One region of the Nakamurella sp. GG22 genome, then DNA from elsewhere that is predicted to be linked to it. Evidence: riboswitches for the same ligand, from Rfam matches in the RefSeq annotation. Region 1 holds a riboswitch; each other region holds the start of a gene.

What was found. Region 1 has a riboswitch for cobalamin ahead of ACVBEQ_RS25285 (ribonucleoside-diphosphate reductase subunit alpha). Riboswitches for the same ligand answer to the same signal wherever they lie in the genome.
Positions count from the first base shown of each region.
Region 2: it holds a riboswitch for cobalamin, as region 1 does, so the genes downstream of both, ACVBEQ_RS18980 (ABC transporter substrate-binding protein) here and ACVBEQ_RS25285 (ribonucleoside-diphosphate reductase subunit alpha) in region 1, are expected to answer to the same signal.
Region 3: it holds a riboswitch for cobalamin, as region 1 does, so the genes downstream of both, metE (5-methyltetrahydropteroyltriglutamate--homocysteine S-methyltransferase) here and ACVBEQ_RS25285 (ribonucleoside-diphosphate reductase subunit alpha) in region 1, are expected to answer to the same signal.

Region 1 covers NZ_JBRIIO020000040.1:34,260-39,983, reverse strand. Annotated here, with positions in the region: gene ACVBEQ_RS25295 (VOC family protein) at 194-619, opposite strand; gene ACVBEQ_RS25290 (RidA family protein) at 780-1,181, shown strand; cobalamin riboswitch at 1,242-1,465, shown strand; gene ACVBEQ_RS25285 (ribonucleoside-diphosphate reductase subunit alpha) at 1,591-4,443, shown strand; gene ACVBEQ_RS25280 (ribonucleotide-diphosphate reductase subunit beta) at 4,472-5,536, shown strand; gene ACVBEQ_RS25275 (PQQ-dependent sugar dehydrogenase) at 5,625-5,724, shown strand, end outside.
Region 2 covers NZ_JBRIIO020000020.1:34,504-40,227, reverse strand. Annotated here, with positions in the region: gene cydC (thiol reductant ABC exporter subunit CydC) at 1-829, shown strand, start outside; gene ACVBEQ_RS18990 (BlaI/MecI/CopY family transcriptional regulator) at 929-1,276, shown strand; gene ACVBEQ_RS18985 (M56 family metallopeptidase) at 1,301-2,257, shown strand; cobalamin riboswitch at 2,360-2,596, shown strand; gene ACVBEQ_RS18980 (ABC transporter substrate-binding protein) at 2,807-4,078, shown strand; gene ACVBEQ_RS18975 (FecCD family ABC transporter permease) at 4,081-5,121, shown strand; gene ACVBEQ_RS18970 (ABC transporter ATP-binding protein) at 5,118-5,724, shown strand, end outside.
Region 3 covers NZ_JBRIIO020000020.1:77,915-83,638, reverse strand. Annotated here, with positions in the region: gene metE (5-methyltetrahydropteroyltriglutamate--homocysteine S-methyltransferase) at 1-2,275, opposite strand, end outside; cobalamin riboswitch at 2,404-2,601, opposite strand; partial or broken gene ACVBEQ_RS19150 (MMPL family transporter) at 2,788-4,967, opposite strand; gene ACVBEQ_RS19145 (BTAD domain-containing putative transcriptional regulator) at 5,206-5,724, opposite strand, start outside.

The DNA.
Region 1 (5,724 bases):
ATCGACACCACCAACATTGGAAGCCAAGGAATGTGGACAACCCACCGCATGGGGACAACCGGAGCAGCGGCCGCGAAGCGACATGTGGAGGGAGGCGGCTAAAGTCAAACCCCCGCGCGGCAAGACCCTTCGCACAGACGGATCCGGTCACCGTAGAGAAATCCCTACCGCAACGCGACCACCGCAGGCAGGCTTACTGCGACGGCGGCGTCGGGAATCGTTGCAGTGGGGTGCGATCGCCCACCGACCAACGATGACCGAATGGATCGGTAAAGCCACCCTGACGATGGAGTCCCCACGGCATGACGTGCGCGCTGACCGCTTTCACGTCGGTCGCGCCGGCGGCTGCAGCCCGTTGGATCAGTTCATTCGGTTCATCGACGAACACCTCGATCCGGGTCGTCGTCAATCCGACGGCTGTCGGGCCCTGCTCTTGATCTTTGCCGTGCACGGCTTCGTGGACGAAGAACGGGGCTCCACCGAGGTCGAGCCCAGCAACGCCGCCGAGGTCCCACAACGGGACGGCACCAAGCGCCGACGTGTACCAACTCACCGCTGCGTCAGCGTCGGACACGATCAACATCACCGAGATGCTGGGGCGCGAGGAGGCGCTGCTCATGGTCATCGAGGATGGCACCGGTTGCCGGTGCCCGCGAGTTGGTCCCCGGCCCGGGCCGGATAGCGGCTCAGCGACAGCGAGAACGGCTGGCGCGAAGCGATGTGGAACCGCTCTGATTAGCGGACGCCGGCTGTCCTGAACTGATGGCACCGTGACTGGCATGAACATCACCCTGTTGCAGCCGGCCGGGCTCGTCCGAAGCCCGGCGTTCAGTCATGTCGCCGTCGTACCAGCGGGCGCCGCCTCCATCTACGTCGGCGGCCAGAACGGTGTGGACACCACCGGCTCGGTCGTCTCGAGCGATGTCGCCGATCAGTCGGTCCGGGCGATCGACAACGTGACCGTCGCGCTGGAAGCGGTTGGCGCCACGCTCGCCGACGTCGTGCAGTGGACGGTGCTGATTGATGCGGACGCCGACCTCGGCGCCGCATACGGCGCGATCGCACCGCGATTGGCCGGGGCCGGCGCGCCGCCGTTGGTGACCGCCGCGCGAGTCGTGGGCCTCGGCGTTCCGGGCGCGCTGATCGAGGTGAGCGCTATCGCAGCCCTGGTTCCGGACTGAGGCACAGAACACGCCGCGACACGACATGTTGGGGTCCCCAGCCAGCACCGCCCCGACATGTACGGTTCTGGCGTCGAAGGTTCCGCCCGGGATTCTGAATCCCGGGCGGAGGCAAGAGGGAACCCGGTGCGAACCCGGGACTGCCCCGCAGCGGTGAGTGGGAACGAAAGCCGTCATCAAGCACTGGACGCCCAGGTGTCCGGGAAGCGACGGTCGGTAGGTGATCGGCATCCGTGCCGGTCGTGCCCGCGAGTCCGAAGACCTGCCTTCGATGCGCGTGCCGTCGGCACGCGGCGTCGGTGTGCCCCGTGGGAGGGTCGCTGCGGAATCGGGCTCGCCGCCGTCGGCGTCGGGCCGGTCCGTTCCTCCCCGGTCGCGCCGGCTTCAGTCGGCTCGCGAGGAGAGAGCAATGACCCAGACACTGCCCGGAACAGCTCTGTCGGAACCCGTTACCGCCCATGGAATGCGGGTGGCCCGCCGCAACGGCAGCGTCGCCGATTTCGATGCCGGCCGCATCGCCGTGGCCATCACCAAGGCGTTTCTGGCCGTTCAGGGGGAATCCGCCGGCCGGTCGTCCCGGCTGCGCGCGGAAGTCACCGAGATGACGGACGCGGTCACCACCACCCTGCTCCGCCGGTACGGCGATTCCGGTCGGCCGGTGGACCTCGAAGAGGTACAGGATCAGGTCGAACTGGCGCTGATGCGCGGCGGCCACGCGCCGGTGGCCCGTGCCTACATCCTCTACCGGGAGGAGCACCGGAAGGCCCGCGCGGACCGCCAGGACGGCACGACAAGTGCTGTCGCCCAAACGATCACGGTTGTCGCGTCGGACGACACCCGGGCGCCGCTGGACGAGGCGAGGCTCCGGCGCATCATCGCGGAGGCGTGCGCGGATCTGCCGGAGGTGGACGAGGCCGCCGTCCTGGCAGGCACCAGAACGGCCCTTTACGACGGCATCTCGACCAAGGAACTCGGCCTCGCCCCGATCATGGCCGCGCGGGCACTGGTGGAAACCGAACCCGGCTACTCCCAGGTCGCTGCCCGCCTGCTGGCCGACACTCTCCGGCAGGAGGCGCTGGCCCACCTGACCGGGCAACCGGAAACCCCGACCGCCGCTGAGATGACCGACCTCTACCCGGGCTACTTCGCCCGGTACATCAGCCACGGAATCAAACTCGGACAACTGGATCCGGTCCTCGCCGAATTCGATCTGCACCGGATCGGAGCCGCACTCGACGCACAGCGGGACAACCAGTTCACCTTCCTGGGACTGCAGACGTTGTACGACCGGTACTTCCTGCACGATCACGGCACCCGGTACGAATTGCCGCAGGCCTTCTTCATGCGCGTGGCCATGGGTCTCGCGGTACGGGAGATCGACCGGGAGGGCCGGGCGATCGAGTTCTACCGGCTGCTCTCAAGCTTCGACTTCATGTGCTCCACACCCACCCTGTTCAACGCCGGCACCGCCCGTCCGCAGCTGTCCTCCTGCTTCCTCACCACCGTCGACGACGACCTGGACAGCATCTTCTCGTCCATCAAGGACAACGCCCTGCTGGCCAAGTACTCCGGCGGCCTGGGCAACGACTGGACACCGGTACGCGGGATCGGTGCACACATCAAGGGCACCAACGGGCTTTCGTCCGGGGTGGTGCCGTTCCTCAAGATCGCGAACGACACCGCGGTCGCGGTGAACCAGGGCGGCAAGCGGAAGGGCGCGGTCTGCGCCTACCTGGAGACCTGGCACGCCGACATCGAGGAATTCCTCGATCTGCGGAAGAACACCGGCGACGACCGGCGGCGCACCCACGACATGAACACCGCGCACTGGGTGCCCGACGAGTTCATGCGCCGGGTCCGCGCGGGTGGAACCTGGACGTTATTCTCCCCCGACGAGGTCCCGGACCTGCACGACCTGTACGGCAACGCCTTCGCCGAGCGGTACGCGCAGTACGAGGCCGCTGCAGATCGCGGCGAGATCCGGGTGCATCGCCGGGTCGACGCCGTCCAGCTGTGGCGGCGCATGCTGACCACGCTGTTCGAGACCGGGCACCCGTGGATCACGTTCAAGGACGCCTGCAATCTGCGCTCGCCGCAGCAGCACGTCGGCGTCGTGCATTCGTCGAACCTGTGCACCGAGATCACCCTGAACACCAGGGCCGGCGCCGACGCGGAGACCGCGGTGTGCAACCTGGGATCGGTGAACCTGGCCGCGCACGTCACCCGCGACGGACTCGACACCGGGCGTCTACGGCGCACGGTCACCACCGCGGTGCGGATGCTGGACAACGTCATCGACATCAACATGTACACCATCTCGTCGGCTCGGCGGTCCAATCTGCGGCACCGCCCCGTCGGGCTCGGGCTGATGGGTTTCGCCGACGCGCTGTACACCCTCGGCGTGCCGTATGCCTCCGATGCGGCGGTCGATTTCGCCGACACCTCGATGGAAGAGCTTTCGTACTGGGCGATCTCGGCCTCCGCCGACCTCGCTGCCGAACGTGGGAGGTACCCGTCGTTCGACGGCTCACTGTGGTCGCGTGGCGTCCTGCCGATCGACTCCATTCAGATCCTCTCCGAGCACCGGCAGCGGGTCGACGGCAGCACCGACCTGGTGCAGGACACCACCAGTCGGCTCGACTGGGACACCTTGCGAACCCGGGTCCGCGATGTCGGGATGCGCAACTCGAATGTGCTGGCGATCGCCCCGACCGCGACGATCTCGAACATCATCGGGGTCGCCCAGTCCATCGAACCCACCTACCGCAACCTCTTCGTCAAGTCGAACATGAGCGGCGACTTCACCGTCGTCAACGAGCATCTGGTCCGGGTGCTCAAGGAGCGCGACCTGTGGGACGAGGTGATGGTCGCCGACCTCAAGTACTTCGATGGCTCGCTGACCCCGATCGGCCGCATTCCCGCCGACGTCAAGGAGCTGTTCGCGACCGCATTCGAGATCGAGGGATCCTGGCTGGTCAAGGCGGCGTCCCGGCGGCAGAAGTGGATCGATCAGGCGCAGTCGCTGAACCTGTACGTCACCGCGCCGAACGGCCGGAAGCTGGACCTGCTGTACCAGTCGGCGTGGGAGAGCGGGTGCAAGACCACCTATTACCTGCGGTCCGCGGCGGCCAGCCATGTCGAGAAATCCACCCTCCAAGGCACCGACGGCAAGCTCAACGCCGTCGCGCCCACCTTCGAGGTCGCCGCCGACGAGGCGCAGGCGTGCGACATCGACAACCCCGACTGCGAAGCCTGCCAGTGAGTCCGTCACGACCGCGAAAGGCACCATCATGAGCACACTCACCAATCCCATCGACACCCCAATCGACACCGCCGGCGGCCGGGTTTCGGTCAGCGAGAAACGCATGATCAACGCCCGCGCCGATGTCAACCAGTTGCTCCCGCTGAAGTACACCTGGGCGTGGGACAAATACCTGGCCGGCTGCAACAACCACTGGATGCCGACCGAGGTGTCCATGCAGGCCGACATCGCGCTATGGAAGAGCCCGAACGGGCTCACCGACGCCGAGCGAAAAATGCTCAAGCGGAATCTCGGGTTCTTCGCGACCGCCGAATCTCTGGTGGCCAACAACATCGTCCTCGCCGTGTACCGGCAGCTGACGAATCCGGAATGCCGGCAGTACCTGCTGCGGCAGGCCTTCGAAGAAGCCGTGCACACACATACGTTCCAGTACATCTGCACCTCGCTCGGCCTGGACCAGGGTGAGTTGTTCAACATGTACCGGGAGGTCCCGTCGATCACCGAGAAGGACGCCTGGGCACTGCGATTCACTCAGACCCTGGAGGATCCGGACTTCCGCACCGGCACCCCGGAGGCGGACCAGGCATTCCTGCGCGACCTGGTCGCCTTCTACGTCATCTTCGAGGGAATGTGGTTCTACACCGGCTTCGCGCAGATCCTCTCGCTCGGCCGGCGGAACAAGATGGTCGGCATTGCCGAGCAATACCAGTACATTCTGCGGGACGAGTCGATCCACCTCAATTTCGGCATCGACGTCATCAACCAGATCAAGATCGAGAACCCACATCTCTGGACGGCCGAATTCCAGGAGGAGGTACGGCAGATGCTCGGCACCGCCTGCGAACTCGAGATCGTCTACGGCCGGGACACGATGCCGACCGGAATGCTGGGGTTGTCCGCCGGCCAGTGCGAGACCTACATGCACTTCATCACCAACCGCCGGTGCGCCCAGATCGGCCTCGCCCCGCTGTACCCCGCCACCGAGAATCCGTTCCCGTGGATGAGCGAGATGATGGATCTCAAGAAGGAGAAGAACTTCTTCGAGACCAGGGTCATCGAGTACCAGACCGGCGGCGGCCTGGACTGGGAGTGAGGCGGCGGACGGGAGAACCTGCGGCGGGTGCCCCTGGCCGGGTAGCCGTCCGACCACGTACGGTGGGCGAAAATTGAGGGAGTCCACCATGGTCCGTCGTCGCACCGTGTCCGCATTCCTCGCTGTCGGCCTGGCGGTGTCGTCCGTCGGTCTGACCACCGGCGCGGCCCGCCCGGCCGAGCCCGTCC
Region 2 (5,724 bases), on a different contig from region 1:
CACCGACACCGTGCAGGCGGTGGGCACGGCCGCGTCCACGCTGCGCCGGTCCTCGGCTGCGGTCGCTCGGTTGTTCGGTGTGCTCGACACCCCGGCCGTGACGGCCGCCGCGCCCGAACATCCTGTGCCGCTGCCGGTCTCCGGCGCGGGGCCGCTGATCCGGCTGCGCGGTGTGTCGGCGCGCTGGCCGGGCGTCGACCACGACGCGGTGACGGGAATCGACCTCGACCTGGAGCCCGGCAAGCGGATCGTCGTGCTGGGGGAGTCCGGTTCCGGTAAGTCGACGTTGCTGGCGGTGCTGCTGGGATTCCTGACGCCGACCGCGGGCACCATCACCGTCGACGGCGTCGACCTGGCCGCACTCGACCCCGACGAGGCGCGGACACACTTCGGCTGGTGCGATCAACGAGCGCACCTGTTCGACTCCACCCTCGCCGAGAACGTTCGGCTGGCCCGGCCCGACGCGTCCGACGACGAGGTGGCTGCCGCCCTGCGCACAGCGGGCGCCGGGCCGTGGCTCGATCGCCTGCCCGAGGGCCTCGACACCCGGGTGGGGGAGCACGGGCAGGCCGTCTCGGGTGGCGAGCGGCAGCGGGTGGCGCTGGCCAGGGCATTCCTGGCCGGACGGCCCGTCCTGCTGGCCGACGAGCCGGCCGCCCACCTGGACCCGGCCACGGCAGACGCCGTCACCCGACTGCTGCTCACCGAAGCCGGGGATCGCAGCGTCGTCCTGGTCAGTCACCGGCCGTCGGATGTCGGCGCGGCGGACGAGGTCGTCGTGCTGGAGGGCGGCCGGCGGGTGCCGGCGACCGCGCGGCGGTCGGGATGACGTTCGCACCGCAGGCCGACCGACGCAGCAGGTGGCATACGGTTCTACTCGATGTAGAATCGTCCGGATTGAGTTGGTTATCCGGTGACGGGAGTGTCGATGGCGGGCCGCGGCGAATTGGAGCGCGCCGTCATCGAAGTGCTCTGGGACGCCGGGGAGCCGATGACGGCGCGAGCGGTGGTGGATCTGCTGCCCGGTCGGGAGCTTGCGGTCACCACCGTGCTGACGGTGCTGTCCCGGCTGGAGACCAAGGGCCTGGTGCGGCGCAGCCGGGACGGCCGGGCGCATTCCTACGAGGCGGTGGCCGACCGTGACGAGCACACCGCGGCGCTCATGCAGCAGGTCCTCGACACCTCTGCGGACCGCGACGCCACGCTCACCCGGTTCGTCGGGGGCGTGTCGGCCGAGGACGTCGAAGCGTTGCGGCGGGCGTTGGACGGCCGGTAGCACGTGATCTCCGGCGAGATCTCCGTGTCGTTGTTCGCAGTGCTCCTCATCGCGGTGGGACTCGTGCTCACCGCCCCGGTCAGCGAGCGGCTGGCCAGGGCCCGATGGCCGCGCCGATCACCGCGGCCTGCCCTGGTGCTCTGGCAGGCGGTCTGTCTGGCCGCCGGATTCTCCGTCGTCGCGGGACTGGTGGTGCTCGCCGTCGAACCGCTCGGCGACTGGCTGCTCGGCGGGGCCTGGAACTGGTTCGCCGCACTGCTGACGGGCTCGCTGGACGTGCCGGCGTGGCGGCTGGTCTGCGGCCTGCTCGCCGCCGTTCTCACGGCCGTGCTGCTGACGGTGCTGCTCCGTACCGCGGTGCTGATCGCCCGCCGGCGGCGCGCCCACCGGCAGGTGCTCGACCTGCTCACCGCCCCGGCGGAGCGACGGAACGGTGCCCGCCGGCTCGTCCGGCCCGCCGATGTCAGGATTCTGGATCACCGCGCCGCCGTCGCCTACACGCTGCCCGGATGGCATTCCAGGGTCGTGCTGTCCGCCGGTCTGGTCGACCTGCTGACCGACGCGGAGTTGGCCGCCGTCATCCAGCACGAACGGGCGCATCTGCGCGCCCGGCACGACCTGCTGGTGCTCCCGTTCCAGGCGTGGGCCATCGCCCTCGGCCGGGTACCCGGCGTCAGGCCGGCCGGTGGGGCGGTGTCCGAACTCACCGAGATGCTGGCCGACGACGTGGCGGCGAGCCGAACCTCCTGTGCGGCACTGGCTTCGGCGCTGGCGAAGGTCGCACTGTCGGGGCCGCCGCCGTTCGTGCCGCCCGACCGACTGGCCGACTCGCCGGCCATTGCCGGCACCGCCGTCGCCGACCGGGTCCGCCGGTTGCTGGACCCCCGTCCGCTGGCGCGCTGGCAGATCGCCCTGGTCTACCTCGCGTCCCTGGCGCTGCTGGCCATCCCGGCCAGCGTGCTGCTGCTGCACTGGAGCTGAACCCGACATCCGGCTCCGTGTGATCCCTGTACGCCGCAACAACGGATCGCCGTTCCTGGAGTAGCCTTCTCGCGGCTGATGGTCCGCAGAATCCTTCACCCTCACCGCATCGGCGGCGGTGGTGACGGGGCCGGTGGGACAACAGGGAACCCGGTGTGAATCCGGGACTGCCCCGCAGCGGTGATCGGGAACGACCGCCATCACCCCACCCCCGTGGGGTACAGCACTGGACGACAGCGTCCGGGAAGCGATGGCCAGTAGGAAGTCCGGCACGGTCGTTCCTCGATCGCGCCGGCAGCGCCCGGGAGTCCGAAGACCTGCCATCGGTACGTGGACCGCCGGTCCACGTCGTTCGGGACCGCGAGGGACGGTCGCGCGCGATCGGGCCACCCCGTGGTCCGTGCCGCTGGCTCCGAACCCGCCACCGCTCGGCCTGTCCAGGAGCCTTCTGTGCCTCCCCTCCACCCTGCCTCCAGGGTTGACCCCGACCACCCTCGCCACGATCACCCCCGCCACGACCCGACCCGGCCGCGTTCCAATGCGCGCACGGTGCGCCGCCGGGCGACCTCCCTGATCGGCGTCGTCGCCGCGGTGACGCTGCTCGCCGCCTGCAGTTCGTCCGAATCGTCCTCCAGCACGCCGACCTCGGCGGCGGCAACCGCCGAGAGCGGCAGTGCCGCAAGTGTTTCCGCCAGCGCCAGTGCCACCGGCTCCGCCGCCGCGACCTTCGACGACAAAGGCTGCATCACCGACTACACCGAGGGCGTCGACTACTTCCCGGCCAAGTCGCAGGTCGAGTACGCCACCAACTTCACCATCGAGTACGAGGACTCGTACCAGGTGTTGACGGTCAAGGAACCGACCCAGGGCGGGTCGGCGGAGTCCTACGTCCTGGTCCGTTGCGGAGCGCCGAAGCCGGAGCTGACCGGGGAACTGGCCGAGGCCACCGTCGTCACCACCCCCGTCACGTCGCTGTACTCGGGTTCCACCTCGCACCTGGGCAGCCTGGTCGCGCTCGACCAGCTCGACGCGTTGACCGGCGTGGGGTCGAAGGCCTTCATCTCCGAGAAGGAGGTCCTCGACCGGGTTGCCGAGCCGGGTGTCGTCGAGTACTCGGCGGCCGGCACCGTCGACGCCGAGGCGGTCGTCAAGGGCAAGCCCCAGGCCGTCATCACGGCGGGCACCGACGACCCGGCGTATGCGGTGATCAAGGCCGCCGGGATCCCGGTCCTGGCGAACGCCGAGTGGCTGGAGAACGACCCCCTCGGCCGGGCGGAGTGGGTGAAGTACTTCGCCGCCCTGACCGGGACAGAGGCCGCAGCGGCGTCCTTCTTCGACGGCGTCAGCACCGACTATGAGGCGCTCGCCGAAAAGATGAAGGACGCCACCGACGTCGCCGTGGTCCCCGGCCAGCCCTACCAGGGCACCTGGTTCGTCCCGGGCGGAAAGTCGTTCAACGCCAGGCTGATCGCCGACGCGGGTGGCACGACCGCATGGGCGGCCGACACCACGACGGGTTCGATCAGCACCGACGTCGAGACCGTCTTCGCCAAGGCGGGAACGGCGCCGGCGTGGCTGGCCAGCACCACCTGGACCACCAAGGCCGAGGCGCTGGCCGAGGAACCGCGGTTCGCCGAGTTCGAGGCGTTCAAGACCGGCAACGTCTGGAACGCGGCGAAGGACGTCACCCCGTCCGGCGGCAACAACTTCTACGAGCTGGGGGTCGTCCGGCCGGACCTGATCCTCGGCGACCTGGTCGCGATCCTGCACCCGGACCAGGCGCCCGGACACGAGTACGCGTTCTACCTGAAGCTCAGCTGACGATGCGGACACGGCCGGTACTGGTGTTGGCAGCGCTCGCGCTGCTGACCCTGGTGACGGCCGTGCTCGCATTCGGCGTCGGGTCGGTGCCCATCCCGCCGTCGGCGACGGTGCAGTACCTGCTCACCGGCGACGCCGGGGACCCCACCACCACGGTGCTGCTCGCCGAGGTCCGGATGCCCAGGGTGATCACCGCGATCATCGCCGGGGCGGGTCTGGCGGTCGCCGGCCTGCTGATGCAGACGCTGTTCGCCAACCCGCTCGCCGACCCCTACATCCTCGGGGTCTCCTCCGGGGCGGGGCTTGGCGTGGCGCTCTCGGTGCTCGGCACCGGCACCGCCGCCGGCGTGTTCGCCACCACCATCGGGGTCAGCGGCCGGTTCCGCACCGTCGTCGCCGCGGCCCTGGGTGCCCTGGCGATCCTGTTGCTGGTGCTCGCGCTGGCCCGGTGGGTGCGCTCGGTCGTCGCCCTGCTGATCATCGGGGTGATGATAGGGGCGGCCGCAGGGGCGCTGATCTCCTTGCTGCTGGCCTATTCCGACCCCGCGCGGATCCAGAAGTTCGTCCTGTGGGGGCTCGGTTCGGTCAGTGGCACCACCAGGGCGGACCTGTGGTTCCTCGGCATACCCGTGCTGGTGGGCATACTGCTGGCCGGCCTGGTGTCGGGGTCGCTCAACGCCCTGCTGCTGGGCGAGACCTACGCGGCGTCGATGGGCGTGGCCGTCCGCCGGCTGCGAACCATCGCGATCGTGGCCACCGCGCTCATCGCCGGCGCCATCACCGCGTTCTGCGGGCCGATCGCATTCCTCGGCATCGCGATTCCGCATCTCGCCCGGCTTGCGCTGGGTCGCGCCGACCATCGCCTGCTGCTGCCGGCGAGCGTGCTGATGGGCGCCGTCGTCTGCCAGGTCTGCGCGGTGATCGCGGTGCTGCCGGGCTCCGAAGGGGTGCTCCCGCTCAACGTGGTGACGGCCGCGATCGGCGCCCCGGTCGTCGTCGCCGCGCTGCTCCGCAGCCGGACGCTGGCGGCGGGTGCGGCATGAGCGGGCCGGTGGGCGACCTGGTGCTGAAGGGCGTGACCGTCGGCTACGCCGGCTCGGGCTGGCGGGCTGCGCCGGTGCTCGTGCTGCGTGACGTCGACCTCGTCGCGTCGGCGGGCCGGGTCACCGTGCTGCTGGGCCCGAACGGGTCCGGCAAGTCGACCCTGCTCCGGTCGGTGGCGGGACTGCAGCGGCTGTTCGCCGGTCAGGTGTTGCTCGCCGGCGCCTCACTGCTGGATCTCGAACCGCGCCGGCGGGCCGCCCGGGTCGCCGTGGTGCTGACCGAGCGGTTCGATCCTGGCCTGCTGCGGGGCGGTGACGTGGTCAGGCTGGGGCGTTACCCGCACCGCAAGAGCGCCGGCAACCTGACCGCCACCGACCGGTCCGTCATCGCCGACGCCATCGCCGCCGTGCACGCCGACGGACTGGAAGATGTTGCGCTGACGAGGATGTCGGACGGACAGCGGCAACGGATCATGATCGCCCGGGCACTGGCCCAGGAGCCGGCGCTGCTGCTGCTCGACGAGCCGAGCGCGTTCCTCGATGCGCCGGCCCGGATCGAACTGCTCGCGTTGCTGCGCCGGATCGCCACCGAGCGCGGCATCG
Region 3 (5,724 bases), on a different contig from region 1:
TCTCGGGGTACCCACGGGTCTTGAGCCCGCAGTCCGGGTTCACCCACAGCCGCTCGGCGGGGAACCTCGACACAGCGGCACGCAACCGGTCCTCGATCTCGCGCTCCGACGGCACCCGTTGCGAGTGGATGTCCCACACCCCTGGCCCGACCTCGTTCGGGTAGCCGGCACTGCTGAGGTCAGCGGTGATCGTCATGTCCGAGCGGGCCGCCTCGAGACTGATGACGTCGGCATCCATCTCGATGATGGCCGGCAGTATCTCGCCGAATTCGGCGTAGCACATGTGGGTGTGGACCTGGGTGTCGTCCCGTACCGCCGCGGTCGCCAGCCGGAACGCCCTGGTCGCCCACTCGAGGTACGCGGGCCGGTCGGCGCTGCGCAACGGCAATGTCTCGCGCAGCGCGGGTTCGTCGACCTGGATCACCGCGATTCCGGCGCTCTCCAGGTCGATGACCTCGTCGCGCAGGGCCAGTGCCACCTGGGTGGCGGTGTCGGCCAGCGGCTGGTCGTCGCGGACGAACGACCAGGCGAGCATCGTCACCGGTCCGGTGAGCATCCCCTTGAGCGGTCGGTCGGTCAGGCTCTGCGCGTATTTCGCCCACTCGACCGTCATCGGCTGCGGACGCTCGACGTCACCGACGATGATCGGCGGCCGGACATAGCGGGTGCCATAGGACTGCACCCAGCCGTGGTCGGTCGCGAGGAATCCGGTCAGCTGCTCGGCGAAGTACTGGACCATGTCGTTGCGTTCCGGCTCGCCGTGCACCAGCACGTCCAGGCCCAGGGACTCCTGGGTTCTGATCACGGACCTGATCTCATCGCGCATCGCCGACCGGTAGCCATCCTGGTCGAGTCGACCGGCCCGCAGCGCGGCCCTTGCCTGGCGCAGCTGGCTGGTCTGCGGGAAGGAACCGATCGTCGTCGTCGGGAGCTCGGGTAGCGCGAGCCGGCCGGCCTGAGCGAGATGGCGTGCGGGGTAGGGACTCTGCCGTGCGAGGTCCGTGTCGGTGACCGCCGCGACGCGGGACCGCACCGATTCGTTGCGGACGATGGCCGAGTGGGAGCGCGATTCGAGACCGGCCATGTTCACCCGCAGCTCACCCGCGATCGCGTCCCGGCCGTCGGCCAGCCCACGGGCCAGCACACTGAGCTCCACGAGCTTCTGCCGCGCGAAGGCGAACCAGCGGGCCACCTGCGGGTCGAGGCCGCGTTCGGCGGCCAGGTCGACCGGCACGTGCAGCAGCGAGCACGACGCCGCGACGTCCACCGTGCCGGCCAGGCCGAGCAGGGTGCCGAGCGTTCCGAGTGCACCGGCGAGGTCGGTGCGCCAGATGTTCCGCCCGTCGACGACCCCAGCCACCAGTCGTTTGCCAGGCAATCCGCCGATTGCCGCCAGCGCCGGGAGATTGGCGGCGGCTCGTCCGGTGAAGTCCATCGCGAGACCTTCGACATCAGAGCGGGCGAGCACCGGTAGTGCGTCGCCGAGCCGGTCGAAGTAGGACGCCACCAGGATCTTCGGCCGGTCCGCGGATCGGGTCAGCTCCCGGTAGGCATGTTCGACCGCGTCCAGCACCGCTCGAGGTTGGTCGAGGACGAGCGCGGGCTCGTCCAACTGGACCCAGTCCGCCCCTGCCGCGCGGAGCAGCCGCAGCAGTTCCACGTACAGCGGCAGGACCCGGTCCAGCGCGCCGAGCGGCGAGAAGTCCTGCGGCGCGCCGGGTTCCGGCTTGGACAGCAGCAGGAACGTCACCGGCCCGACGATCACCGGCCGGGTGGTGGCATCATCCTCCGCTGCCTCCGCCAAGTCGACCAACGGCTTGGCCGGATCGAGCACGAACTCCGTCTCCGGACCGAGCTCCGGAACCAGGTAGTGGTAGTTGGTGTCGAACCACTTCGTCATCTCCAGCGGAGCCGCATCCGCGGTGCCGCGCGCCATGGCGAAATAGCGATCCAGCCGTCCCTGGACGGAGTCCACCGCGGGCACCGCCGAGCGGTGCCTGGCCGGGATGGCCCCGAGCATCCATGCGGTGTCCAGCACGTGGTCGTAGAACGAGAAGTCGTTGCCCGGCAGTTCGTCCAGACCGCCGTCGCGCAGTTCGGCCCGCCGCCGGCGGCGAAGGTCAGCCGCAGCGCCGAGCAGTTCGTCGGCGGTGCTCCGACCGGCCCAGTACGACTCGATCGCCTTCTTCAGGTCCCGGTCGGCGCCCTGCCGTGGGTAGCCGTACACCGTGGCGACCGGCCGGTGACGGCGGTCGGGGGAAGCGGATTCGGTCATGGAACTCTCCTTCGCGAGTTCTCGGGTGACGACGAGAGGGGAGCGCGACGGGCAGGTTCCGGGCAGCACACCGCGGGACGAGCACCGGCGAGGACCCACCCACGAGGTCGGATGCCACCGCCCCGTGGTCACGGGACGGGCGGCCGGCAGGTCTTCGGACTCGCGGGCACGGCCGGCACTAATGCCGACCACCTACCGGCCGTCGCTTCCCGGACCTGTGATGCGTCCAGTGCTGATGACGGCTGTCGTTCCCACTCACCGCTGCGGGGCAGTCCCGGATTTCCACCGGGTTCCCTCTTGCCTCGACCGGCTCACCGTTCCCGGTGCACCGGCCGAACCAGCTGCACGGCCACCCTAGCGCGGCTGCCTCCGCAGAAGTTGATCATGCGGCCCAGCACAGCTTCTCGCGCGTGTCGTCGGCGAGTCGGGTGCTGGGCCGCATGATCATCGGGGGGAGGGTCCGCGCGGGGGAGGATCTGCGGGGGGGCCGCGCGGGGGAGGGGCGGGACGGGTCAGCGCGCCGCGCCGGCGGCCGCCGGAACCCGCTCGTGCGCCGGCTCGGGCGTCGGCGGTTCGTGCCCGTCCACGTCGAGCCGCGGCAGGATCCGGTCCAGCCAGGACGGCAGCCACCAGTTGGCGCGGCCCAGCAGGGTCATGGTGGCGGGCACCAGCACCATCCGGACGACGGTGGCATCGATTAGCACGGCGACCGCCATTCCGACGCCCATCATCTTGACCGTCGGGTCGGCGTCCAGGGCGAAGCCGATGAACACCGCGACCATGATGGCGGCCGCGCTGGTGATGACCCGGCCGGTGGAGGCCAGCCCCGCACGACGCTGCGCCGAGGATCCCCGGTGGCCAGGTAGTCCTCGCGGATCCTGGACAGCAGGAACACCTGGTAGTCCATGGAAAGCCCGAACAGGATGGCGAACATCAGGATCGGAACCCAGCTCGACACCGGTCCGGCATGCGGCAACCCGAGAAGTTCGGCGCCCCAGCCCCATTGGAAGACCACGACCATCACGCCGTAGGCCGCGGCGACCGACAGCAGGTTCAGCACAGCGGCTTTGAGCGGGACGACGACCGAGCGGAACACCGCGGCCATCAGCAGCACGGAGACGCCGACGACGAAGGCGATCACCACCCACAGCCGATCCGCCAGTCGTTCCGCGATGTCGGCCAGCGTGGGAGTGAGCCCGGTGATCATCACGCCGTCCGGCAACTCGCTCCGCAGTCGCTGCAGGAGAACGGTGGTCGCCTGGTCCTGAGGCCCGGTGGTGGGTTGCACGACAAGAACGGCGCCGGTGCCCGCCTGATTGATCACCGGCGGCGTGACGCCGGCGACCCCGGCATCACCGCGGATCTGGCCCACCAGTCCCGTCAACTCGGTGGCCGGCACCCGGCTCAGATCCACGGCCAGCACGAACGGGCCGTTCGCCCCGGGACCGAACTCCTGCGCCACGAGGTCGTACGCCACCCGGGTGGTGTTCGACTCGGGTCGGCTGCCGGCGTCCTGCGGCCAGGTGCGCAGACCGAGAACCGGTGCGGCGAGCAGGATCAGCAGACTCAAAGCGGCCAGGGCCCACGGCCACGGTCGTCGGCCGATCCGCTCGGCCCACCGGGCCGTCACGGTGGATGTGGCCGAGGGCGCGTCGATCGCTCCAGGCACGGGCACGGACACCCCGGAAGCGGTCAGCCGACGACGCTCGGACCGCCGCAGCGCCCGGGTTCCGACGAGCCCGCAGAGCGCCGGTACCAGCGTCACCGATGTCGCCATGACGGATACCACCACCAGCAGCGTGGCCACCCCCATTGACGTGTACGACGGCAGGTCGGCCAACCGCAGGCCGAGCAGCGACACCAGGACGGTGATCCCCGCGAACAGCACCGAGACACCCGCGGTGGCATTGGCTCTCGCCGCGGCCTCGGTCACCGGCAGGCCGCGTCGCAGGCCCTCAACGTAACGGGTGACCAGTAGCAGCGCGTAGTCGATGCCGACCCCGATGCCGACCATCGTCGCGACTGTCGGCGCGGTGGTGCTGACCTCGGTGACGGCAGCCAGCAACGCGATCAGCGACGTTCCGATGCCCAGTCCGACCAGCGCCACCGCGAGCGGCAGACCGGCGGCGATGACGGATCCGAAGGCGATCACCAGGATGACCAGCGCCACGACGATCCCGACGAGCTCGGCGACACCACCCGGCGGAGCGAAGTTCTCCGGTACCTGCCCGCCCAGCCCGACCCGAAAACCGCTGTCCTGCAGGGGCTGTGTCGCGGCAGTCAGTGCGTCAACGGCCTCCGAGCCCTTGAACGAGGTGACCGGGACGTCGTAGCGCACGCCTACCAGCGCCGTGTCCGCGTCGGCCGACAGCCGCATGGGTTCCACCACGGTGACGTGCGGCAGCGTCGACAGTCGACCGCTCAGCGCCTCGATGTCCGAGGTTGGCAGTGCGCCGGTGTCGCTGCGCACCAGCACCCTGGCGTCGGCACCGTAGGCTCCCTGGAAATTGGCGTCCAGGAAGTCGCTGCCCGCCTGCGCGGGCGAACCGGCGACCCGGTAGTCATCGCGGGGCTCGCCGCCCAGCGTCATCGACAGCGTGAGGGCAATGGCCAAGACCGCCAGCCAGCCCCCGATGACGCGCCATGGTCGGGCGGCGGCTGCGCGCCCGATCCGGTACAGCAATCCACTCATCGGTCCTCCTCGGATGCGCCGACCGCCCGGATGGGCATCGGTCGTTCGCGAGGAGAATCCCGCGGTCCCCTTGACAAGCCCTTGTCGCGCACTTGCCGTCCACCTGCAGCCCGGCGACACCGACGGCGGGATCTCGATGCGCGATTCGAGATGGCGAGAATCGACGTTCGTGGGACCGGAAAGCGGCGAATATCGCCATCTGGATTCGGCGATACTGCGGTGACGAGCGTTGCGCAAACTATCGACGCGCTGACAACCCGCTGTCATCGGCCAACTCGGCCAACCGCAGGCCCGCCCGATCGATCCAGGCCTGGTTCCCACATCGCCGCGCGACGTCGAGCGCGACGGCAAAATGCTCCCGTGCCTGGGCGGGTCGTCCCAGCATCGCCGCCAGGTCACCGAGCGCGGTGTCGACCGGTCCGACGGTGAACGACCCGGTACCGGCCCCGCCCACCTGGCCCCGGTAGGTCAACAACCCCTGGTACACCGATTCGCCTTCGACCGGATCGGCCAGTCGCACGGCGATCATCGCCCGCATCGTCAGCACGAGGCACCGGAAGAAGTCGTCTCGAACGGGCCGGATTCGCAGTCGGAGCTCTCGCGCTTCGGCTGTTCGCCCGACCGCGCTGAGCGGCAGGGCCCGTAGGTCGGCGACCATGTCGGTGGCCGTGTCGACACCGCCGACGACGGTTGCCAGCTCGCCTTCCCGCTGCTGGGTGAGGCGCACCGTCAGCAGGGCGAGTGCGGTGATGCCATC